3 regions of the Streptomyces sp. NPDC101490 genome follow, and region 3 is predicted to be linked to each of the others. Evidence: riboswitches for the same ligand, from Rfam matches in the RefSeq annotation. Region 3 holds a riboswitch; each other region holds the start of a gene.

Region 1 (7,596 bases), on a different contig from region 3:
GGGCGCGCCCTCCAGTGCCTGCGGGTCCACGTGCCGTACGCCACCCGTGCGGACATCGTGCGGGTCCACTCCGGTGAGGAGTGGATCCACGTCCTGGAGGGCCGGGTGCGCCTGGCGCTCGGCGAAGCCGTCCACATCCTCGACCCCGGGGACAGCGCGCACTTCGACTCGCTCACCCCGCACCGCATCGGCGCCGCGACCTCCAGCGGGGCCGAGCTGCTCTTCGTCCACACCCTGATGCAGAGCCCCGTCGCCGAGCTGTGCCTCGGCGACGGAACTCCGCACCGTCGCTGACCCCGCCTGATCCTTCCTCCGAAAGGTTCGACATGTCCGAGAAGCACGCAGCGGTCACCGGCGAGGAGCGCGGTGAGGGCAAGTTCCCCAAGGGCCTGGTGCTCCGCCTCTTCGCCTACCTGGTGGCGGGCCACCTCTTCGCCGGCTTCCTGTACCTGCTCTTCATGATGGGCGGGCAGAACTAGGGCCCGTCTGACAATTCCCGTCGTCGCCCGCAGGGCGGCCGCGCGGCGTCAGGTGCGTGCTCTCGGCGTGCTGGCCCCAGGCCCTCGTACTGGACGTACGTGGGTCTGGGGACGGTGCGCCGAGAGTGCGTGCATGGCGTCGTGAGGCAGGCGGGAATTGTCAGACGGGCCCTAGGGCGCGGTCGGCGAGAGGCGGTGGGCCCGTACGGGTTCGCCAGGGCCGCGCTCCACGGAGTCGGCGCGGCCCGGAGGGTCCGGCTCAGACCTCGGTGAGCAGGCGCTCCCGCAGTCGGCCGAGGGTCTCCGGGGTCAGCTTGAGGCCCTCGGCGAGGTAGGTGTCCACCGAGCCCCAGGTCTCCTCGATCGTCTCGAAGGCACCTCGCAGATACTCCACCCGCGCGTCGAACAGCGGGCTCAGCAGCTCCATCACCTCGGGCGACATGGCGTCCGAGGCGGTGGAGCTGCGGCTCACCTTGTACCGGCGGTGCGGGTCGTTCGACTTCACGTAGTCGGCCTCTATCGCCGAACGCTCGACCCCGAGGGCGAGCAGGGTGATCGCGATCGAGAGCCCGGCGCGGTCCTTGCCCGCCGCGCAGTGCATCAGCGCGGGGACGCTGTCCTCCGCGAGCGCGTGCAGGATGCGGCTGTGGTCGGCGGTCCGCTCGACCACCATCTTCCGATAGGAATCGGCCATCCGGTCGGCGGCCTTGTCCCCGCCGAGGATCTCCCGCAGCTGGGCGATGTCCCCGTCCCGCACCAGCCGCCAGAACTCCTTGCCGTCGGCCGGGTCGTTCAGGGGTATGTTCACGTTGCGCACGCCCGGAAGGTCGACGTCCGCCCCCTCGACGCGCACGTCGGCCTGGTTGCGGAAGTCGAAGACGGTGTGCAGGTCCAGCGAGGCGAGGAAGGCGGCGTCCTCCTCGGTCGCGTGGGCGAGGTGGCCGCTGCGGAACAGGCGGCCGGAGCGCACCGCGCGCCCGTCCGTCGTCGGCAGGCCGCCCACGTCCCGGAAATTGCGGACCTCGGCCAGCTCGGGCTCGTTCGCTTCGACGGGCGGGACCTGCGGCAGCTGCTGCGTCACGGATGCTCCTGGAGAAAGTGGCGTTCGGGTACGGCACGGGGCCGATTCCAAGGGTCAATCATCCAGGCAGGACGAACGGGGCGCACCCCCTGGATAGGAATGGGCGATCTGTCCGTATTCACACGTTCCGGATAACACGCCCTGATTGCAGATGAGATGGGAATCGGAGCGTGAGCAGCGTCATAGAAGTGACGGATCGTGCCCGGGCGCGCGACGCAATCGCCCTACGGAAAAAGGGAGTCGAAGCAGTGCCATCCACGGAGGGTGACCGGAATTCCGGGCCCGGCGGCGAGTGGGCGCGGAACTGATAAAGCATCGGCTTGTTCGCACCGAAACGCTCGTCTAGCGTCACCGTCAATCCGGTCGGACCGCCGAATCCTGCCACCGTCCGGAATTCCCACTCATCCCATGCATGGCAGGAGCGGGGGACCCATGAAGTACGCCGGTCCCGCGACGCAGGACGGCTCGGGGTGAAGTCGCGCGAGAGCGCGGCCGGACATCTCCCGTCCGAACCCGACAGCTCACCTCGCAGGCGCCGGAGAGGAATTCGCCATGCCCGCGAAGGGTAAGCACCGCCGTCCCAGGAACAACCCCCTCACCCGGGGCATCGCCGCCGCCGGTACGGGAGGCGCCGTCGTCGCCCTCCCGCTCCTCGGCGCCACCGGGGCCCACGCCGCCGAGCAGGCGGCCCCGACCGCCCCCGCGCGGACCGTCACCGTCGCCGCCCAGGCCAAGGCCCCTGCGGCGGCTCCGGTCACCGCCCCGGCCACGCCGAAGACATACGCCGTCGTCCGCGGCGACCACCTCTCGAAGATCGCCGCCGAGCACCGCCTGACCGGTGGCTGGCAGCGGCTCTACGCGGACAACCGCCAGGTCGTCGGCGAGAACCCCTCGTTCATCCTGCCCGGCATGAAGCTCACCCTCGGGGCGAGGAGCACCGCTCCCGCCGCCGTCCCGGCGAGCCCCGCCAAGGCCGCCCCGAAGGCCGAGCACAAGGCCCCCGCGCAGGGCTCCGGCGACTCCACGCAGACCAGCCGGAGCTCCGAGCGCCCGGCGGCCCAGGCCACCACCCCGGACTCCGGCTCGGCCACGACGCAGTCCTCCGGCTCCTCGGCCTCCTCCTCCGGCTGGGTCAAGCCCGTCAGCGGCGGCTTCTCCACCCCGTACCGCGCCTCCGGCTCCATGTGGTCCTCCGGCTACCACACCGGTGTCGACTTCATCGCCTCCTCCGGCACCACCGTCCGCGCCGTCGGCGCGGGCACGGTCGTCTCGGCGGGCTGGAGCGGCGCCTACGGCAACGAGGTCGTCATCCAGCACGCCGACGGCAACTACTCGCAGTACGCCCACCTCTCCTCGCTCGCCGTCTCGGCGGGCCAGGCGGTCTCCGGCGGGCAGCAGATCGGCCTCTCCGGCTCCACCGGCAATTCGACCGGACCCCACCTCCACTTCGAGATCCGCACCTCGTCGGGCTACGGCTCCGACATCGACCCGCTGGCCTACCTCCGCCAGCACGGCGTCTCCGTCTGACGCACCCGCCCCACCGAAGGCCCGGCACCCCCGTGTGCCGGGCCTCCGGCGTATTCCGGCTTGGCAATTTCTTTATCGGTGTCATATGTCACCCGGCGTCAACCCCTCCTTACGGTCGCGTAGGTCACATCCGAAAGGGAAGGATGTCGCTCCGTGGCAGACGATTCGAGATCAACAGACAAGAACGCATTCGGGTCGTACGCGGCGATCGGTGACAGCTTCACCGAGGGTGTCGGAGACCCCGGACCCGACGGGACGTACGTCGGATGGGCGGACCGCTTCGCGGTACTGCTCGCCGACCAGCTGCCGGAGCACGACGCCTTCCGCTATGCCAACCTGGCCGTACGCGGGCGTCTCCTCGACCAGATCGTGGCGGAACAGGTCCCCCGGGCGAAGGAACTCGCCCCCGACCTGGTGACCTTCTGCGCCGGTGGCAACGACATCATCCGCCCCGGCACGGACCCCGACGACGTCGCCGAGCGCTTCGAGCGCGCCGTCGCCGACCTGACCTCCGCCGTCGGCACCGTCATGGTGACCACCGGCTTCGACACCCGTGACATCCCCGTGCTCAAGCACCTGCGCGGCAAGATCGCCACGTACACCGCCCACGTCCGGTCCATCGCCGACCGCTACGACTGCCCGGTCCTCGACCTGTGGTCGCTGCGGTCCGTGCAGGACCGGCGGGCCTGGGACGACGACCGGCTGCACCTCTCGGCCGAGGGCCACACCCGGGTCGCGCTGCGCGCCGCCCAGGTCCTCGGTCTTCCGGTGCCCGCCGACCCGGACCAGACCTGGCCGCCGGTCCCGCCGCGCGGCACGCTCGAAGTGCGGCGCGACGACATCCACTGGGCGAAGGAGTACCTCGTGCCGTGGATCGGGCGCAGGCTGCGCGGCGAGAGCTCCGGCGACCACGTCGAGGCCAAGCGTCCGGACCTCATGCCCCTCTGAGCGGCGCCGCGGCGGGGATGCGCTCCAGGACCCCACCGGCGAACACGTCGTACAGCGGCAGCGTCTCCAGGTGGACGTAGCCGATGTGGCAGTCGCAGACGGAGAGGGGGCAGGCGCGGGGCCGCAGGGCCGCACGGTACGAACCGTCGTACAGGTTCCCCAGCTCGGCCCGGACGAAGTGGCAGCGCCGGACCGTGCCCTCGCCGTCCACCGAGATCACCGACTCCCCGGTGCGGCAGGGCAGCCCCGCCGAGCGGTGCGGCTGTCTGCTGTACGGGAAGAGGGGGTCCAGCTCCGTCCACCGCGCGGCCTCCGCGTCGGTGTACGTGTGCCCCTCGGCCGCGTTCACCCACAGGTACACGTGCGGCGGCAGCGCCTCCCGCAGCCGCCGCGCGTGCTCCAGGTGCTCGGGCAGCCCGACCACCCCGACGCTGAACCTGACCCCGAGGTCCGCCAGCTCCCCGCACTTGCCGAGGAACCGCTCGTACGGGGTCTGCCCGGGGTGGTACGTGCACCAGAGCGCCACGCTCTCCCGGTCCGCCTCGGCCAGCCAGTCGGTCCGGCAGCTCAGGTTCGTCTGGATCGCCACCCGCTCGATGTGCGCGAGCCGGGACAGGTCGACCAGCGCCCGCCGGTACCAGGACCGGACCAGGCCCTCGCCCCACGGGGTGAACAGCACGCGCAGCCGGTCCTCGGCCCGGTCGGCCGCCCACCCGGTGAACCGGTCGAGCGCCGCCCGGTCCGCACGCAGCAGCTCCTTGCTGTCACGGCGCTTGGCGAAGGGACAGTAGGGACAGTCGAAGTCGCAGGAGGCGAGCGGCCCCCGGTAGAGCAGGGTCAGGTCCACGGCCGCCCCCTACTTCGGCTCGTACGCGGCCATCGCCGCCCGCACGGCGGGGGAGAACAGCTCGGGGCCGAGTCCGTCGGAGTGCGCGAGCCCTTCCGGCGACAGCCGCAGCAGCCCCTCGGGCGCCCCCGCGTCCAGCCAGCCCCGTGCCTCGAACCGGGCCAGCTCCCCGGGGAAGTCGGCGAACGGCGAGGAACCGAACCGCTCCTCGTACCCCGCCACCGGCATCCCCGCCGCCTGGAGCAGCGACTGCAGCAGATGACGGCGACGGGCCTCCCCGGCGTCCACCCGTCTGCCCACCTCCGCGCGCGAGAAGTCCGCCGTCCCCGTGTACACGTCGATGATCGAGCGGATCTCCCGCATGTCCACCGCGTAGTCGAAGGAGTAGTGGAGCTCCGAGGTGTACGACCGGGCCCCGCAGCCCAGGCCGATCATCCCGTCGGTCTGGCAGGCGTGGTCGTCCGGACCCAGCGGCGCCGCGTCCACCCGCCGGAACATCCGCATCGACACCTGGGCGTAGCCCCGTGCCAGGAGATGGTCGCGGCCGTACCGGTACAGGCGCAGCCGGTGCGCGTCCCACTCCAGGTCCGCAGCCCCGCGCCCGGCAGCCGAGAGCCTGCCGAGCCCGGTCAGCGGCCGGACGTACAAGGGGTACAGATACAGTTCCTCCGGCTCCCAGGCGAGGGCCGCGTCCAGCGAGGCGCGCCAGCTCCGCTCCGTCTGCCCGTCGATCCCGTAGATCAGGTCGATGTTCAGCACCGGCACGCCGGTGTCCCGGATGCGGCCGAGGGCCGCCTCCACGTCGGCGCGGCGCTGCGGCCGGACCGCCGCCCGCGCCTCGGCCTCCACGAAGCTCTGCACTCCGATGCTGAGCCGGGTCGCGCCCCGCTCGGCGAGGACCGCGAGCCGGTCGGCGGTCGCCGTCGCGGGCGAGGTCTCCACGGACAGGGGGATCGCCCGCAGATCGGCCCCCATGCGCTTCTCCGCGATGTCGCAGAGCCGCTCCAGCTCGGCGGCGGTGAGGAAGGTCGGCGTGCCGCCGCCGAAGGCCGCCGTGGCGAACCGCACCGGTGATCCGTCCCCGAGGGCCTCGCGCACCGCCGTGGCCTGGCGGTCGAGCGCGTCGAGGTAGCGGGCGGTCAGCTCGTCCGGGGCGCCGATACGGGTGAAGAGGTTGCAGAACCCGCAGCGGACCTCGCAGAACGGTATGTGGGCGTAGAGGGAGAGCGCGTCCTTCGGCTCGTCCGCCCAGAGCGCGGCGAGCGGGGGCTTCGGACCGGGGAGCGGCCGGTACGAGGTCTTGTGCGGGTACGCGTACACATAGGCGCGGTACGGGCGGAGGGCGTCGTCCGTCATGCCGTGGCCTCCTGTCCGGGGCCCGCCAGCGCGAACTGCGCGTACGGGACGGTCCAGACCACCTCGTGGCCGAGACGGTGGCCGGTGTACCCGTCCTCCCCGTACGCCGTGCCGTGGTCGGAGCAGACGACCGCGAAGCACGGGCGGCGGCTGCTCATCGCGTCGAACAGCCGCCCGATGTGCCGGTCGACGTACTCCAGTGCCGCCGCGTGGGTGGCCCGGGAGTCGCCGGTCTCGCGGGTCGCGCCGGGCAGATGGAACCAGTTGGGCTGGTGCAGCGCCGACACGTTGACGAAGAGGAAGAGCTTCCGCTCGGGCGGCAGGGCGGCGACGACCTCCTCGGCGCACGCCACCTGCGACTCGAAGGACGTCGGGGAGGCCACGCCGAACGACGGCTCCCAGTGGCTCTCCTGGAACAGGTCCGGCAGCACGCTCCCGAGCGGCGGCCGCCTGTTGAAGAAGCCGACCCCGCCGACGCACACCGTCCGGTAGCCCGCGTCCGCGAGGCCCGAGACGAAGTCCGGGGTGTCATGGACCCAGGTGCCGTCGGCGGTCGACTCGCTGCCCGCGAAACGCGCCGCGAACAGGCGCGGATGCGGCCCCTGACCGGTCGGCGTCGGCAGGAACCCCGCGAAGATCGCCTGGTGAGAGGCGTAGGTGAAGCTGCCCGGCGCGTGCCGCCGCTCCCAGACCCCGCCGGGAAGATGCCGGGCCAGGTGCGGGATGCGGCCCTCGGCGGCCAGCTCCGCCGCCACGTCGTACCGGAGCGTGTCGAGGGTGACCAGGAGCAGGTCGTGGCTTCCGACGATCACGTTCATGTCGGGCCGGGGCATGTCGGGCCGGGTCGCGTGGTGCTGCTTCACATGGTGCTCGTTCACGTGGTGCTCGTTCCTGCGGTGCGGTCGTGGTGCCCCGGGGCCGGGGCACCTTGCGGTGGACGGAAGTCCGGGAACTGGGCGGCGACCTGCGCCGCGTAGGTGTCGAGGCCCTCGGCTCCGCTGCCGGGCAGCCCGGTGAGACCGGGCAGCAGATCGCCGAAGGCGTTGACCTCGCCCACGGCGAACCGGCGCCAGCCCGAGCCGGGCAGCAGGTCCACGCCCACGCACCGGGTGCCGGGGAAGACGGCGGCGGCCCGCTCGCACACCTCCAGCGCGTCTGTCCACCGTCCGCCCGCCGCCGCGATCGCGTCCCGTGCCGCCGCCAGATCGCCCCGGGCACCGCCCAGGTGCAGATTGGTCATGGGCGAGCGGCTGGTGCGGACGACGGCGTGGGTGGCCCGCCCGTCGACGACGACCACCCTCAGATCGGCCGCCCGGCCGCCCTGCGCCGCCTTGGGCAGCCACCGCTCGACGTGCAGA
Region 2 (7,596 bases), on a different contig from region 3:
CGCCCCGTCCCGACTTCCGACCGGTCACCCGCTTCGAGGGCCAGGGCCTGGACAAGGGCCACGTCGTGCACGACGTCCTCTTCCGCCGGAAGTAGCCGGACGGAGGCTCGGACGGGGCCGGACCGGGGCGTGGCCGGGGGGCCGGACCGAGGCGGGCCCGAGGCGGGCCCCGGCGCCATCGGCCGGGCCCGGCACCGGCCCCCTCCCGGCCCCCACCACCGAACCGGCCCCGCCCGGCCACCCGCTCGAAGTGACCCTGTGCGCGGAATCGCCTCGCCCTGTGTCGGTACCGGTCGTTAGGGTCGCTGACGTGTCGAACCCCGTCCCCACCACAGCGGAGGCCACGGCGGACGCCCTGGCGGAGGCCACCGCGGCCGCCGCGCCCGTCCCCCACCGGGACACCGAGGAACCGGCCTTCCCGGCCGCCGCCGACCGGTCCCAGTGGCGCTACCGGCCGCGCCGGGACTTCTGGCGGAGCCGGCTGTTCCGGGCCGTCGTGGTCATCACCGTCCTCACGACCTGCGCCCTGGTCATCCTGGCCCTCGTCCGCGAACAGACCGGCACCCAGGGCTTCCTCGTCGGCCTGGGCCTCGCCGTGCTTCCCGTACCCCTGCTCATGGCCGCCTTCCGCTGGCTCGACCGGGTCGAGCCGGGTCCCTGGAAGAACCTCCTCTTCGCGTTCGCGTGGGGCGCCTTCGCCGCCGCGCTCGTCGCGATCCTGGCGAACTCCTTCGCGGTCCGCTGGATCGCGACCGCCACCGCCGACCCCGACTCGGCGGACACGCTCGGCGCGACGGTCGTCGCGCCCGTCGTGGAGGAGAGCGCGAAGGCGGTGGCGATCCTGCTGCTCTTCCTCCTCCGGCGGCGGAACTTCGGCGGGCTCGTCGACGGAGTCGTGATCGCCGGGTTCACCGCGACCGGCTTCGCGTTCACCGAGAACATCCTCTACCTCGGCAACGCCTTCGGCGAGGACCAGGCGTTCGGCTCCGCCGGGCTGGGCTCGGTGACCGCCGCGACCTTCTTCGTCCGGGTCGTCATGTCACCCTTCGCGCACCCGCTGTTCACGGTGCTCACCGGCATCGGCTTCGGACTGGCCGCGCTCGCCCCGCGCGGAAGACGGCTGCGGAAGGTGCTGCTCCCGCTCACCGGACTGCTGCTCTCCATGGGACTGCACGCCGCGTGGAACGGCTCGGCCACCTTCGGCGGCCCCATGGCGTTCTTCGCGGTGTACGGGGTGCTGATGGTCCCGGTCTTCGCCCTGCTGACCTGGCTCGCGCTGTGGAGCCGGCAGCGGGAGCTGCGCACGGTCTCCGGGGAGCTCCCGGCGTACGCGGCGGCGGGCTGGCTCTCCCCCGCCGAGCCCTCGGCGCTCTCCTCGATGCGCGCGCGGCGGCTGGCCCGCTCCTTCGCCGCCCGCGCGTACGGGCCGCCGGCCGCGCGGACCGTCGGCGAGTACGAGTCGTTCGCCACGGCCCTGGCGTTCCTGCGGGACCGGGCCCGGCGGGGGACGGCCGGGCCCGATTTCGCCGCCCGCGAGCAGGAACTGCTCCACCACCTCTGGCAGCGGCGGCAGATCGCGTCCCCGGCGCTCACCCACGCGGCGCGGGCGACCGGCCGGGCCTGGTCGCCGCCGCAGTACCTGGACTACGACGGCTACAACCCGTACCGGGGCTGACCGCCCGTCTCCCGTCCCGGGACGTCCCCGTCCCCGTGGGACGGACCGCCAGGCTCCGGCCGCGCGTACCTTTGCGGGAGAGCGACGGAACGGGGTACGGCACGTGCCCCGCTCCGACGGGGGTACGCGGAAGCCCCCGGCCCGGGCGGACGGGTCGGGGGCTTCCGCGCGTCCGGTCAGACGGACGCCTCCGTGAGCAGCTTCAGCTCGGTCTCCGAGAGGGTGAGCCCGGCCGCGGCCACCAGCGCCGGGACCTGCTCGACGGTCCGCGCCGAGGCGATCGGGGCGGCGACGGTCGGGCGGGCGGCGAGCCAGGCGAGGGCGACGGTGGCCAGTTCGGCGCCGTGCGCCTCGGCGACGGTGTCCAGCGCGGAGAGGACGGCCCGGCCGCGCTCGGTGTCCAGGTGCCCGCCCGCCCCGGTGGCGCGGACGCTGTCGACGGTGGCGCCGGGGCGGTACTTGCCGGTGAGGAAGCCCGCGGCGAGGCCGTAGTACGGGACGGCGGAGAGCCCGGCCCGCTCCACGGTCTCCAGGAGGGGGCCCTCGTAGGTGTCGCGGGAGACCAGGTTGTAGTGCGGCTGGAGGGCCACGTACCGGGTGAGGCCCTCGGACTCGGCGAAGTCGAGGGAGGCCCGCAGCCGCTCGGGGGAGATGTTGGAGGCGGCGACGGCCCGCACCTTGCCGTCCTTCACCAGCTGGTCGAGGGCGGTGACGATCTCCTCCACGGGGACGGTCTCGTCGTCGAAGTGGGTGTAGTAGAGGTCGACGCGGTCGGTGCCGAGGCGGCGCAGCGAGGCTTCGGCGCCCGCCTTGATGGTGGCCGCGGAGAGGCCCTTGAACCGCGGGTGGGCGCCGACCTTGGTGGCGACGACGATGTCGTCGCGGTTGCCCCGGGAGGCGAGCCAGCGGCCGATGACCGTCTCGGACTCGCCGCCCTCGTTGCCCTCGGCCCAGGCGGAGTAGACGTCGGCCGAGTCGACGAAGTTGCCGCCCGCCGCCGCGTAGGCGTCGAGGACCGCGAAGGACTGCGCTTCGTCGGCGGTCCAGCCGAAGACGTTGCCACCGAGGGCGAGCGGGAAGACGCGCAGGTCGGAACTGCCCAGCGGGCGGAGAGAAGTCATGGGACGCTCAACTTCCGCCTCACCCGGAGTATTCCGGCCCCGTAGGGGGTGGGCTCCGTAGGGGTGAGCTCCGGCCCCGTACGGGAGGACTCCAGCCCCGTAAGGGTGCATCCGCAGGGCTGGGCTCCGCCCCGTACGGGAAGGCTCCGGCCCCGTAGGGGAGGACCCGGTCCCGTCCCGGAGTGTTCCGGGACGGGGGCGCGGTCAGAGCGACAGGCCCTTGGAGCGGAGCCAGGCGGCCGGGTCGACGCCCGCGCCGCCGGGGGTGTGGACCTCCATGTGGAGGTGGGCGCCGGTGACGTTGCCGGTGGCGCCGACGCGGCCGATGGTCTCGCCGGTGCCGACGGACTGGCCCGCGCCGACCGTCATGGACGAGAGGTGGCAGTACCAGACCTCGCTGCCGTCGGGCAGTTCCAGGACGATCCGGTAGCCGTACGAGCCCGACCAGCCCGCCGACTTGATGGTGCCGCCGTGCACCGCCTTGACCGGGGTCCCGGTGGGGGCGGCGAAGTCGAGGCCGGTGTGCTGGCCGGAGGACCACATCGAGCCGGACTGCAGGTAGGTGGCGGTGAGGGTGTACGAGGAGACCGGCAGCGAGTAGCTCGCGGCGAGCCGGGCGAGGCGCTCGGCCTCCTCCTTCGCCTCGGCGGCTGCTTCCGCCTTGGCCTTCGCCTCGGCCGCCGCCTTCGCCTCGGCCTCGGCGGCCGCCTTCTTCGCGGCCTCGGCCTTGGCCTTCGCCTCCGCCGCCGCCTTGTCGGCCGCCGCCTTCTCCGCGGCGGCCTTCTCGGCGGCGTCGGCGGAGACCTGCTGCTGCTCGGCCTGCTGGAGGATGCGGGCGCGCAGGGCCTCGCCCGCGTCGCCGGTGGCGCTCGCGGCCGTGACGGTCCGCTCGGCCGATACGGCGGTGGCGGTGGCGCCCGGCCTCTCGTCGAGGGAGGCGTAGGAGGCGGTCAGCGGGTGCGGGTTGGCACGGGCGACGGGGACCGTCTCGTGGTTCTCCTCGGGAAGGAGGTCGCCGACGAGGGGGAGGTCGTGGGCGTCCGGGAGGTCCGGCAGGGATATCGCGAGCTTCGGCTTCTCCTGCGCGGTGGCGAGGCCGCCCGCGCCGACCGCGGCGATGACGCCGACGCCGAGGACCGTGGAGGAACGGGCGAAGTTGGAACGCTGCTTGACGACCCGGTGCCGGCCGCCGGAGCGGTTCTGGGCGCGGAGGGTGTCCTCGGTCGGGTTCCACTCGGTCCCGGGGGCGGCGGGAGCCGAGCCACCGCCGAAGGCGTCGAAGGGGGTTTCGGGTACGGGAGTGTGGGACGCCACGGGGGCGCGCTCCTTTCCTTCCTTCTCGCCTACCGGGTTAGCTGACGGGTTCGGAGCAGGAAGGTCTCCTACGGGCCGGTCGCACGGGTGCGAAGGGCCCGATTCACCCCAAGTGGTGGTTCCCCGGTTCCCTTTCGGGATTCGGCGCGTGCGCACGGTGCCGCCTCTTGCGACGGCTGGGACGACCGCGCTGCGTTATCGAACGTTAATAGACAGGGGTGCTCGATTCCAAGCTGTCCCTCTTGATCGTTAACAGGAATGTGGGGGAATCGGGCGAGTTGGCCGCGCTTCGGCGGAGACCGGCAGGGCCGACGAGATCTGACGTTGTGTCAATTGTTATCGCAGCGACACCTGGTGACTACGGCCGGTGACCGGGTCTGCCCGGCGGCACCACGGGTATCGTCCGCCGCCGCGCCTGCTGCCCCGCCGTCGGGCGGCTCACCGCCAGCAGGGCCATGTCGTCCGTCGATCCGCCGCCCGTGTGCAGCCGTACGTCGTCCACCAGCGCGTCGAGGAGTTCCTCGGGTCCCGGGAAGATCCGGCCCCGCAGGCGCGCCTCCGGGTCGTAGAAGACGCCCTTCGCGTTCCGCGCCTCCGAGAGGCCGTCGGTGTAGAAGAGCAGGGTCGCGCCCGGCGGGAAGGGCCGCGCCTCGGCCCGGTCGGGCCAGCTCGCCAGCTCGCCCATGCCGAGGGGCAGCGCGGGCTCGGACGGCTCCAGGAGGTCGAGGCGCCCGTCCCCGTGCAGCAGCAGCGGCGGCGGATGCCCCCGGTTGACCGTCCGAACGAAACCGTCGAAGGCGCCGCCGCCGTCACCGCGCGGGATCTCGGCGAGGACCGCGGTGGTGAACCCCTCGAAGGCGTCGATGCCCTCTCTCCGGGTGCCCTCCCGGGCCAGCGCCCCTTCGAGACGGCGGGCCACGCCCTCCAGGTTCCGTTCCTGCTCGGCCGCCTCCCGGAAGGCCCCGATGACCACGGCGACGGCCTCGACCGCCTCCAGCCCCTTGCCCCGGACGTCCCCCACCACCAGCCGCACCCCGTAGGGGGTGTCCTGGACGGCGTACAGGTCGCCTCCGATGAACGCGCCCGCGTGCGCCGCCTCGTACCGGGCCGCGCACTGGAGCCCCCCGATCCGCTCGGCGGGCGTCGGGAGCACGGCCCGCTGCACGGTCTCGGCGATGACCCGCGCCGAGGCGAGCCGCTCGCCGCTGCGGCGCACGACCCGGTTGATGAGGAGGGCGAGCGCGGAGACCGTGGCGACGGTCAGGGTCTCGGTGAGGGCCGGGATGCTGCCCGCGGTGTCGTTGTAGAGGTGGAGCCCGACGGAGGCCAGGACGGCGGCGATCCCGGTGAGCAGGGTCGTCAGGGTGGAGAAGAAGGGCGCGGCGATCAGCGGGGCGGCGGAGAACAGCGGCGCGGCCGTGTACTCGGGCGGGGTCAGGATGTCGTAGACGGCCCCGCCCAGGATGATCAGCGGGGGCAGGGCGCGGATGAACCGCCGGGCGCGCCCGTACGGACGCCCGTCGTCGCCCCGCCGTCCGCCGCCCACCGCTCTCAGGGGGTGCCCCACCTGTGCTCTCCTGCCCGGTCCGTACCGGCCGCGGCCCCGTACCGCGCCCTCCCAGGGTGGCCGCCGCCGGGCCGGGCGGCGACCCCCCGGGGGCCGACTGGCGTACGGAGGGGCGGTGCGGACCGGCTCAACCCCCAAGGCCCCCAAGGGGCCTCAGGGACTCCACGGGCCTTACGGGTTCTACGGGCCTTACGGGCCTTACGGGCCTTACGAGTCCTACAGGCCCTACGGGCCTTACGAGTCCTACAGGCCCTACGGGTCCTACAGGCCCGTACAGGCCCTACGGGTCCGGGCGCCTCACACTCCCAGCCGTCCCCCGCGTGACAGCAGGGCCATCGCCGCCGCGCACACCAGACCCACCGCGCACAGCGCCAGCCACGGCACCGCCGACCAGCCGGTCACGTCCAGCAGCGCGCCCGTCCCCAGGTTCCCCAGGGTGATCCCGATCCCGCACACGGTGTTGTAGAGCCCGTAGTGGGTGGCCACCCAGCGCCCCTTGGCCAGGGCGACGACGGTGTCCATCTCGTACGGGTAGAGCACCGCGTTCGCCACGGCCAGGACCGCCGCGCAGAGCAGCAGCCCCGGCAGGCCCCGGCCCAGGGCCGCCGGGAGCAGGAACGCCCCGCCCATCAGGGCGAGCCCGAGGACCAGGCACCGCTCCCGGCTCAGCCGCTGCTTGCACCAGGCGGTGATCCGCAGCTGTCCGGCCAGCGCGACCAGCGCCGAGACGACGAAGAGCGCCGTCGTGGGGCCGGTCCCGCCCGCCGCGAGCGGCAGCGCCAGATAGACCTGGAAGGACAGCACGTACGAGCCGGTCATGGCGAGCGAGAAGAGCCAGAAGGTCCGGTGGGAGAGGACCGTGCGGAACTGCCCCCGCCCTTCCCCGTCCCCGGTCCCCCGCGCGTCCTTCCCGGCCCGTACGGGCATGTACCGGAGCTGCACCAGGGTCAGGACGGCGAACAGCACCGCCGCCACCAGGCACGTCAGCTGGAACGACACCCCCGTCAGGGCCACCCCGACGAGCGGCCCGAGCAGGATGCCCGCCTGGTAGTAGACGTTGAACAGGGCGAAGGCCTCCACCCGGCGCTCCTCGCCCGCCTCCGCCGCGAGGCAGGCACGGACGGCGGGGTTGAACAGGGCCCCCGCGAGGCCGGTCGCCAGGGAGGCCGCGATCAGCATCGGCAGCGACTGGGCGAACGCGAGCGCCCCGAACCCGGCCGTCCGCAGCGCGCAGCCCGCCACGATGAGCGGCTTGAAGCCGAACCGGTCGGCGAGCGCCCCGCCGACCAGGAACATCCCCTGCTGGGAGAGGTTCCGGGCGCCGAGGACCAGCCCGACCGCCCAGGCCGCCATGCCGAGCCCGTCCGCGAGGTGCGCGGCGAGGTACGGCATGAGCATGTAGAAGCCGAGGTTGATGGTGAGCTGGTTGAGGAAGAGGAGCCGGACGGCCGGTTCGAAACCGCGGCTCTGCTTCCACACCCCGCCCCGGGCCTCCTTCGCGGGGCCCGGGGTGGTGCCGGTCGTGCTGCTCAACGGTTCCGTCCCGCCCGGTCCATGGCCCTGCGGGTCCAGCCGTCGACGGGCGTGCCGTCCTCGTACCCGGCCGGGTCCTCCCGTACGGGCCCGTCGAGCAGTCCGTGCGCGGCACAGAACTCGTCGTTGAAGACGGTGTCGAAGTACCGCTGCGGGCCGTCGGGGAAGACGGCCGCGATCCGGGTGCCGCGCGGCCGGGTGCGGGCCAGCCAGCCGGCGACGAGCGCCACCGCGCCGACGCTCCAGCCGCCGGTCGCGAAGTGCCGCGAGGCCAGGCGGCGGGCCGCCCGTACCGCCTCGGCGGGGCCCACCCAGTGGACCTCGTCGAAGGCCCCGTGGTCCACGTTGCCCGGGTGGATGGAGGAGCCGAGGCCGCGCATCAGCCG
Region 3 (7,596 bases):
GGGTGGGTGGATGATTCCTGATTTCGTCTCAGATCTACGGAAAGCGGTTGGTCCTGACCAACTGCTCTGGCTGCCGGGAGTGGTCGCGGTCGTCCGTGACGAGCGGCGGCGGGTGCTTCTGCAGCGCCGTTCCGCAGGCGGGGCGTGGACGCCGCTGAGCGGGATCGTGGAGCCGGGCGAGCCTCCGGCCGCAGCCGTGGCACGAGAGGTGGAGGAGGAGACCGGGGTGCGGGTGGTGGTGGAGCGCCTGGCGGCGGTGACGCACTCCCCGCCGGTACGCCACGGCAACGGCGACCGGGCGCAGTACTTCGAGGTCGTCTTCGCCTGCCGTCCGGCGGACGGGGGACAGGAGCCCCGGGTCTGCGACGACGAGTCGGCGGAGGTCGCCTGGTTCCCGCTGGACGCTCTGCCTCCGATGAGCGAGCGGATGCGGGAGGTCATCGCGCTCGTCCAGAAGGACGAACCCGCCGCCTGGTTCACGCCCGCGCCGTGACCGCACTCCGCCGTCCCTGCCCGGCGCCGGGGCGGGACGGTATGGGGCTCACAGGCCCGGCACCCCGGCCGAGGCACGGCACCGTTCACCACCGACGCGATGACCCGGGCCTTCGGCCCCGCTGTCATCGCGGACGGCCGGGCCCCGGGCCGGGGCGCGCGGTGCGGGCGGCCGGGTTGTGCCAGAGGGGAGGCGGTGGGCCGAGGAGGCGGTCGGCGGGGGTGTGGGGGCGGACGGCGAAGGGGCTCACCGGCGGCAGGACGTCGTGGTGGATGCGGTCGGGAGCGGTGCCCAGCTCCACGAGGACCTCGACGACCTCCGTGATGAAGCCGGGCGGCCCGGCGAGGTACACGTCGTGCGCGGACCAGTGGACGCAGGACCGGAGCGACTGGACGAGCCGCTCGGTCGCCTGGTCCTTGGGGTGGCCGGGCGCGGAGGTGATGTAGGTGACGCTCAGCCCGTCGAGCCGGGCGGCCAGCCGCTCCACGTCCCGGCGCCCGTACAGGTGCTCCTTCGCGCGCGCCACGACGAACAGCCGCCCCTTCAGGGCCGGTTCACGCTCGACCGCCTCGGACAGGAGGGCCTTCACCGGCGCCCAGCCGGTGCCCGCGCAGATGTAGGCGCGCTGTCCGCCCGGTTCCGTCCGGGCGACGAGGTCGCCGTCGGGAGTCCCCAGCCGCAGCACCCCGCCGGGCGCCGTGCCGTGCACGAGCGCCGTGCTCATCACCCCGCCGGGGACCCGGCTCACATGCAGTTCCACGGTGCCGTCCGGGCGGGGCGCGTCGGCGAGGGAGTAGGTGCGCCAGACGCGGGGGACGCGGGGCGAGGCGACGCTGACGTACTGACCGGGCAGGAAGGGCAGGGGCTGCCGGGGCCGCAGGGTGAGGACGGCCAGGTCGGGGCCGTGCCGCTCGTGCCGGACGACGTCCGCGTCCCACCAGGCCGGCTCGCCCGCCGCCACGGCCTCGTCGGCGCCCGCCAGCATCAGTTCGGCCAGGTGCGCGTACGCCTCCGTCCAGGCCTTCTCGGCCTCCGTGGTCCAGGCGGCTCCCGCCACATGGGCGAACGCGGCGAGCAGGCTGGTGCCGACCGAGGCGTAGAGGGCGGGGGTGGCGAGGAACCTGCGGTGGTCGCGGCCCAGGCGCCCCAGGTACGCGGGGAGGTCCGGGTCCTCCAGACGCTCCACCAGATGCGTGAGCGCGGCGAAGAGCCGGTCGCGCTGGGGCCGCATGTCCCCGGGGAACAGCTCGCGCAGGGACGGCTCCTGCCGGAAGAGATGCGCGTAGAAGTAGGTGACGGCGTGCTCGGCCCGTCTCTCGACGACCGCGAACGTGCTCCTGAGCATCTGAGGGTCCACTGTCAGGAATGTAGGGCACCCGTCCGGCCCGTCCTCACGGAATCTCCACACCCGGATCCGGCGGAACCTGCCTGTACGGTCGGGGGGTGAGCACCACCCCCGGCCCAGCCCCCGCCTCCCGCCCCGCCCCCGGAGAAGTCCCCGGCGCCCCGACCTGCCCGGTCTCCGGGCCCGCGCCCGAGCTCTTCACCTGGGAGTTCGCCAGCGACCCCTACCCCGCGTACGCCTGGCTCAGGACGCACGCGCCGGTGCACCGCACGACCCTCCCGAGCGGGGTCGAGGCCTGGCTGGTGACCCGCTACGCCGACGCCCGGCAGGCCCTCGCGGACCAGCGGCTCTCCAAGAACCCGGCGCACCACGCCGAGTCCCCGCACGCGAAGGGGAAGACGGGCATCCCGGGCGAGCGCAAGGCCGAGCTGATGACCCATCTGCTCAACATCGACCCGCCGGACCACACCCGGCTGCGCAGGCTCGTCTCGAAGGCGTTCACCCCGCGCCGGGTCGCCGAGTTCGCCCCGCGCGTGCAGGAGCTGACCGACCGGCTCATCGACTCCTTCGTGGAACGGGGGAGCGCGGACCTCATCCACGAGTTCGCCTTCCCGCTGCCCATCTACGCCATCTGCGACCTGCTCGGGGTGCCCGAGGAGGACCAGGACGACTTCCGGGACTGGGCCGGGATGATGATCCGGCACGGCGGCGGGCCGCGCGGCGGGGTCGCGCGGTCGGTGAAGAAGATGCGCGGCTATCTCGCGGAGCTGATCCACCGCAAGCGCGAGGAGCCCGGGGACGACCTCATCTCGGGTCTCATCCGGGCCTCCGACCACGGTGAGCACCTCACCGAGAACGAGGCCGCCGCGATGGCCTTCATCCTGCTCTTCGCCGGCTTCGAGACCACTGTCAATCTGGTAGGTAACGGACTTTACGCACTTCTCCGGCATCCGGAGCAGCGCGCCCGGCTCCAGGACTCGATCGCCGCCGGGGAGACCGGACTCCTGGAGACCGGGATCGAGGAGCTGCTGCGGTACGACGGGCCGGTGGAGATGGCCACCTGGCGGTACGCGACCCGGCCGCTGACGATCGGCGGGCAGGAGATCCCGGCGGGCGACCCGGTGCTGGTGGTCCTCGCCGCCGCCGACCGGGACCCCGAGCGGTTCGACGGGCCGGACGTCCTCGACCTCGCCCGGCGCGACAACCAGCACCTCGGATACGGGCACGGCATCCACTACTGCCTGGGCGCGCCGCTCGCCCGGCTCGAAGGGCAGACGGCCCTGGCGACCCTGCTGACCCGTCTCCCGGACCTGCGGCTCGCCGCCGATCCGGCCGAACTGCGGTGGCGCGGCGGGCTCATCATGCGGGGGCTGCGCACCCTTCCGGTGGAGTTCTCTCCGGCCGCACCCCTCCACGGATCTGATGGGGTATCAGAAATGTGATCTTCGCGTGATCGCGGGTGCATCGACTTGTGATGAGCGTTCGAATACGGCTACGTTCCCCGACAACTCAGTTCGACCACCCCAGTTGTCACGCGAAAGGCGCTCCTATGCGTTCCGGGAACGGACGACACCGCCGCCCCCGTCAGGCCCCCGCCATCGTCGTCGCCGCGGGGGTGACCGGGTCCGCCATGGCGCTTCCCCTGCTCGCCACCGGCTCGGCGTCCGCCGCCGACGCCGCCACCTGGGACCGGGTCGCCGAGTGCGAGTCCGGCGGCCAGTGGAGCGCCAACCTCGGCAACGACCTGTACGGCGGCCTCCAGTTCACCCAGGACAGCTGGGAGCGGCACGGCGGTCTCGCCTACGCGCCCAGCCCCGACCTGGCCAGCCGTGCCCAGCAGATCGCGGTGGCCGAGAAGGCCCTCGCCAAGGGCTCCACCGCGTGGGCCACCTGCGCGCCGATCGCGGGACTCGTCAACGACGGGGCCCGGCCGAAGGTGGACCCGGGCCCCGCGGACCTCCCGAAGCCCTCCGGCGGCCCCGTCGCCGAGTCGAACCGTACGACGGGCCCGTCGTCCTCCAGCGCGGCGGAGAAGTCCCGGAGCGCGGCGGGAAGGACCGCCGAGGCGCGCACGGCCACGGCGGCGCCCACGGGCCCCGCGGCGCCTTCGACGGGCGCGCCGGTGACGGGGGCTCCGGTCGACCCGACGGCGCCCGTCTCCCCGGTGGCCCCCGACCCCGGCACCACCGCGCCCGACGGATCGGTCACACCGGGCACGTCCGGCGAGCCGACGACCGGTGCTCCGTCCACGGGCTCGGGCAAGCACCGGGGCGACGCAGCCGCGGAGGAAACCGGCAATTCGGGCGAAACTTCTGAAACCGGCCGCCATGCGGCACCGGGTGACGGTCTCTCCGGGGAGACCGCCGCGAAGTCCGTGACCGACGCCTCCAAGGGCTCGGACGGAACGGACAGTCAGGGCACTTCGGGCGCGTACACGGTGAAGGCGGGCGACAGCCTGTCCGACATCGCACAGCAGAACGAGCTGCCCGGAGGCTGGACCGCGCTCTATGACGCCAACCGGAAGACGGTCGGTACCGACCCGGACCTCATCCTTCCTGGTCAGAGCCTTGACCTGACGGAGGGTCCGACCGCGCAGGCGGAGTGATTCGGGGTCATATGTCCGGTTCTGGGCAAGTGAGACATGGGTCTCTTCGCCCCAACTGGCGTGTCACGTCTGCAAACTTTGCTCCCGTCACCTCTCACCTGCGCAAACCCCCCCCGCCGGAAGGCAAGGAGGGCCGGAATGTCCGTCATTCGCCTCTTTGAACTTCCGGTGGGTCTGTGTCTACGGTCATCACCGCTCGCCACCGCGGGCCCCGTCGACCGAAACGCCGAATCCTGCCGTCGGTCGTCGGGAACAGTCGTCGCGCAAGCGCCGAAGGCAGGAGCGGGGGACCCAAGGTAAGTGCCGGCCCCGGCCGTCGAGACAGACGGCCGACGACCGGCTTGGGGTGAAGTCGCGTGCTGGGACACGCGGCCGGGCAACTCATTGGCCCGAACCCGACAGCTCACCTCGCAGGCGTCGGTGAGGAGAATCTCCATGCTGTTTTCCGGTAAGGGCAAACACCGCCGTCCCTCCAAGGCCACCCAGGTCGTCACGCTCGTCGGCGTCACCGGTGTCGCCGTCGCCGCCCCGCTGATGACCGCGGGCACCGCCTCGGCCGCCACGGCCTCCGAGTGGGACCGCGTCGCCCAGTGCGAGTCCGGCGGCAACTGGTCCATCAACACGGGCAACGGCTACTACGGCGGCCTCCAGTTCTCGGCCTCCACCTGGGCCGCGTACGGCGGCACCGCCTACGCCTCGACCGCCAACCAGGCGTCGAAGTCCCAGCAGATCGCCATCGCCGAGAAGGTCCTCGCGGGCCAGGGCAAGGGCGCGTGGCCGAGCTGCGGCGTGGGCCTCTCCCGTGCCTCCTACGACGGCGGCGCCGCCGAGAGCACCCCCAAGACCGTCACCCAGCAGCCGAAGCAGCAGCCGAAGCAGCAGCGGTCGGCCGAGCAGCCGACGACCCGCAGCGAGCAGCGCCAGACCCCGAAGAAGGTCACGCAGCAGGCCGCGCCGAAGGCGACCGTCACCACCCCGACCGGCAAGAAGGTCGAGAAGGGCGACGGCGAGTACAAGGTCGTGGCCGGCGACTCCCTCAGCGGCATCGCCCAGGCGCACGGCGTCAAGGGCGGCTGGGCCAAGCTCTTCGAGCTGAACAAGGACGTCGTCGACCAGGCCGACCTGATCTACCCGGGCCAGCAGCTCCACCTCAAGTGAGCCCGGCGGTCCGTACGGGTCCGGTGGCCCGTACGGCACCGACGACCCTCCCGCGGTGACCACCCCGGCCCGGCGCGCCTCCCCCCGTGCGCGCCGGGCCGGGGTTTCCGCCGTCCGGGGCCTCCCGCTCCTCTTTCTCTTTGCTCTTACGGGTCACGGGCGCGGTCACGGGCGGAGGCGCGGGCGCCGACGCGCGTCAGGGACGGAACTCCGGGTGCGGGCGGATTCCCCGCCACGAACGGGACTCCCCCTCCCCTCTCCCGGCGCGCCCCCGCCGTGTGCGGACACCCCGCCACGGGCCGGGTCCCCGCCACGTACGGATTCCCCTCCTCCGCCCGGATTCCCCGCCGCGGGCGGACCCGCCGTCCTCGCGCCCCGAGGACGGTGGACCCGGCGTTTTCGGGAGACTTCATGGTTACTGTCCAGTAGATCCGGGGTCTTTCGCCCCTGAATGCATGCCCTTGGGCCCTTTTTCGTCCCAGGGGGCGGGCGCCCGGCTGGCCGGAGCCTCCGAGCCGGTTAGGCTCTTGACGCAAGGCCAAGCCGACCCTGCGCCGACCTTGCGTCACATCCAGCGTCACATCCCATAAGGAGATGCTCGTGCCGTCCATCGACGTCGTCGTAGCCCGGGAAATCCTGGACTCCCGAGGCAACCCCACCGTCGAGGTCGAGGTCGGCCTCGACGACGGCAGCACCGGCCGTGCTGCCGTTCCGTCCGGAGCCTCCACCGGTGCGTTCGAGGCCCTTGAGCTTCGCGACGGTGACCCCAACCGCTACCAGGGCAAGGGCGTCGAGAAGGCCGTCCTCGCCGTGATCGAGCAGATCGGCCCGGAGCTCGTCGGCTACGACGCCACCGAGCAGCGTCTGATCGACCAGGCCATGTTCGACCTGGACGCCACCCCGGACAAGTCGTCGCTCGGCGCCAACGCCATCCTCGGCGTCTCCCTCGCCGTCGCGCACGCCGCCTCCGAGGCCAGCGACCTCCCGCTCTTCCGCTACCTCGGCGGCCCGAACGCGCACCTGCTGCCCGTTCCGATGATGAACATCCTCAACGGTGGGTCGCACGCCGACTCCAACGTCGACATCCAGGAGTTCATGATCGCCCCGATCGGCGCGGAGTCCTTCTCCGAGGCCCTCCGCTGGGGCACCGAGGTCTACCACACGCTCAAGGGCGTCCTGAAGCGCAAGGGCCTCTCCACCGGCCTCGGCGACGAGGGCGGCTTCGCGCCGAACCTCGACTCCAACCGTGCCGCGCTGGACCTGATCCTCGAAGCGATCAAGGAAGCCGGTTACGCCCCCGGCAAGGACATCGCGCTCGCCCTCGACGTCGCCGCCTCCGAGTTCTACAACGACGGCAAGTACGAGTTCGAGGGCAAGTCCCTCTCCGCCGCCGAGCTGACCGAGTACTACGAGGAGCTGGTCGCGGCCTACCCGCTGGTCTCCATCGAGGACCCGCTCTTCGAGGACGACTGGGCCGGCTGGAAGGTCCTCACCGACAAGCTGGGCACCAAGGTCCAGATCGTCGGCGACGACCTCTTCGTCACCAACCCGGAGCGCCTGGCCCGTGGCATCGAGGAGGGCTCCGCGAACGCCCTGCTCGTCAAGGTCAACCAGATCGGCTCGCTGACCGAGACCCTCGACGCCGTCGAGCTCGCCCAGCGCAGCGGCTTCAAGTGCATGATGTCGCACCGCTCCGGCGAGACCGAGGACGTCACCATCGCCGACCTCGCCGTCGCCACCAACTGCGGCCAGATCAAGACCGGCGCCCCGGCCCGCTCCGAGCGCGTCGCCAAGTACAACCAGCTGCTGCGCATCGAGGAGATCCTCGACGACGCCGCCGTCTACGCCGGCCGCAGCGCCTTCCCGCGCTTCAAGGGCTGACGGAGTCGCACCCGGTAGTTCCGTCCGTCCCCGCACCCGGTCCCGTACCGTGTGCGGGGACGTACGCGTGAACAGGGGAGGCGACACGACATGGCCGCGAAGAACCGGGACCGG

The links. A riboswitch is a leader RNA that binds a small molecule or an ion and turns the genes downstream of it on or off. The one in region 3 is predicted to bind cyclic di-AMP.
Region 1: another riboswitch for cyclic di-AMP. It lies ahead of ACIRQY_RS01305 (peptidoglycan DD-metalloendopeptidase family protein); the one in region 3 lies ahead of ACIRQY_RS27330 (transglycosylase family protein).
Region 2: another riboswitch for cyclic di-AMP. It lies ahead of ACIRQY_RS13115 (M23 family metallopeptidase); the one in region 3 lies ahead of ACIRQY_RS27330 (transglycosylase family protein).

The regions. Positions count from the first base shown of each region.
Region 1 is NZ_JBIWNI010000001.1:293,190-300,785, forward strand. Features, by position in the region: gene ACIRQY_RS01290 (XRE family transcriptional regulator) at 1-294, shown strand, start outside; gene ACIRQY_RS01295 (DUF6126 family protein) at 327-479, shown strand; gene ACIRQY_RS01300 (tyrosine-protein phosphatase) at 739-1,560, opposite strand; cyclic di-AMP (ydaO/yuaA leader) riboswitch at 1,953-2,108, shown strand; gene ACIRQY_RS01305 (peptidoglycan DD-metalloendopeptidase family protein) at 2,113-3,087, shown strand; gene ACIRQY_RS01310 (SGNH/GDSL hydrolase family protein) at 3,241-4,035, shown strand; gene ACIRQY_RS01315 (STM4011 family radical SAM protein) at 4,022-4,882, opposite strand; gene ACIRQY_RS01320 (STM4012 family radical SAM protein) at 4,892-6,238, opposite strand; gene ACIRQY_RS01325 (STM4013/SEN3800 family hydrolase) at 6,235-7,056, opposite strand; gene ACIRQY_RS01330 (STM4014 family protein) at 7,113-7,596, opposite strand, start outside.
Region 2 is NZ_JBIWNI010000005.1:20,985-28,580, forward strand. Features, by position in the region: gene trmB (tRNA (guanosine(46)-N7)-methyltransferase TrmB) at 1-95, shown strand, start outside; gene ACIRQY_RS13105 (PrsW family intramembrane metalloprotease) at 311-1,675, shown strand; gene ACIRQY_RS13110 (aldo/keto reductase) at 1,852-2,796, opposite strand; gene ACIRQY_RS13115 (M23 family metallopeptidase) at 3,001-4,110, opposite strand; cyclic di-AMP (ydaO/yuaA leader) riboswitch at 4,122-4,267, opposite strand; gene ACIRQY_RS13120 (PP2C family protein-serine/threonine phosphatase) at 4,469-5,677, opposite strand; gene ACIRQY_RS13125 (MFS transporter) at 5,975-7,210, opposite strand; gene ACIRQY_RS13130 (PLP-dependent cysteine synthase family protein) at 7,207-7,596, opposite strand, start outside.
Region 3 is NZ_JBIWNI010000019.1:57,050-64,645, forward strand. Features, by position in the region: gene ACIRQY_RS27310 (NUDIX hydrolase) at 11-493, shown strand; gene ACIRQY_RS27315 (globin domain-containing protein) at 618-1,838, opposite strand; gene ACIRQY_RS27320 (cytochrome P450) at 1,937-3,280, shown strand; gene ACIRQY_RS27325 (transglycosylase family protein) at 3,388-4,443, shown strand; cyclic di-AMP (ydaO/yuaA leader) riboswitch at 4,702-4,875, shown strand; gene ACIRQY_RS27330 (transglycosylase family protein) at 4,879-5,601, shown strand; gene eno (phosphopyruvate hydratase) at 6,196-7,482, shown strand; gene ACIRQY_RS27340 (septum formation initiator family protein) at 7,573-7,596, shown strand, end outside.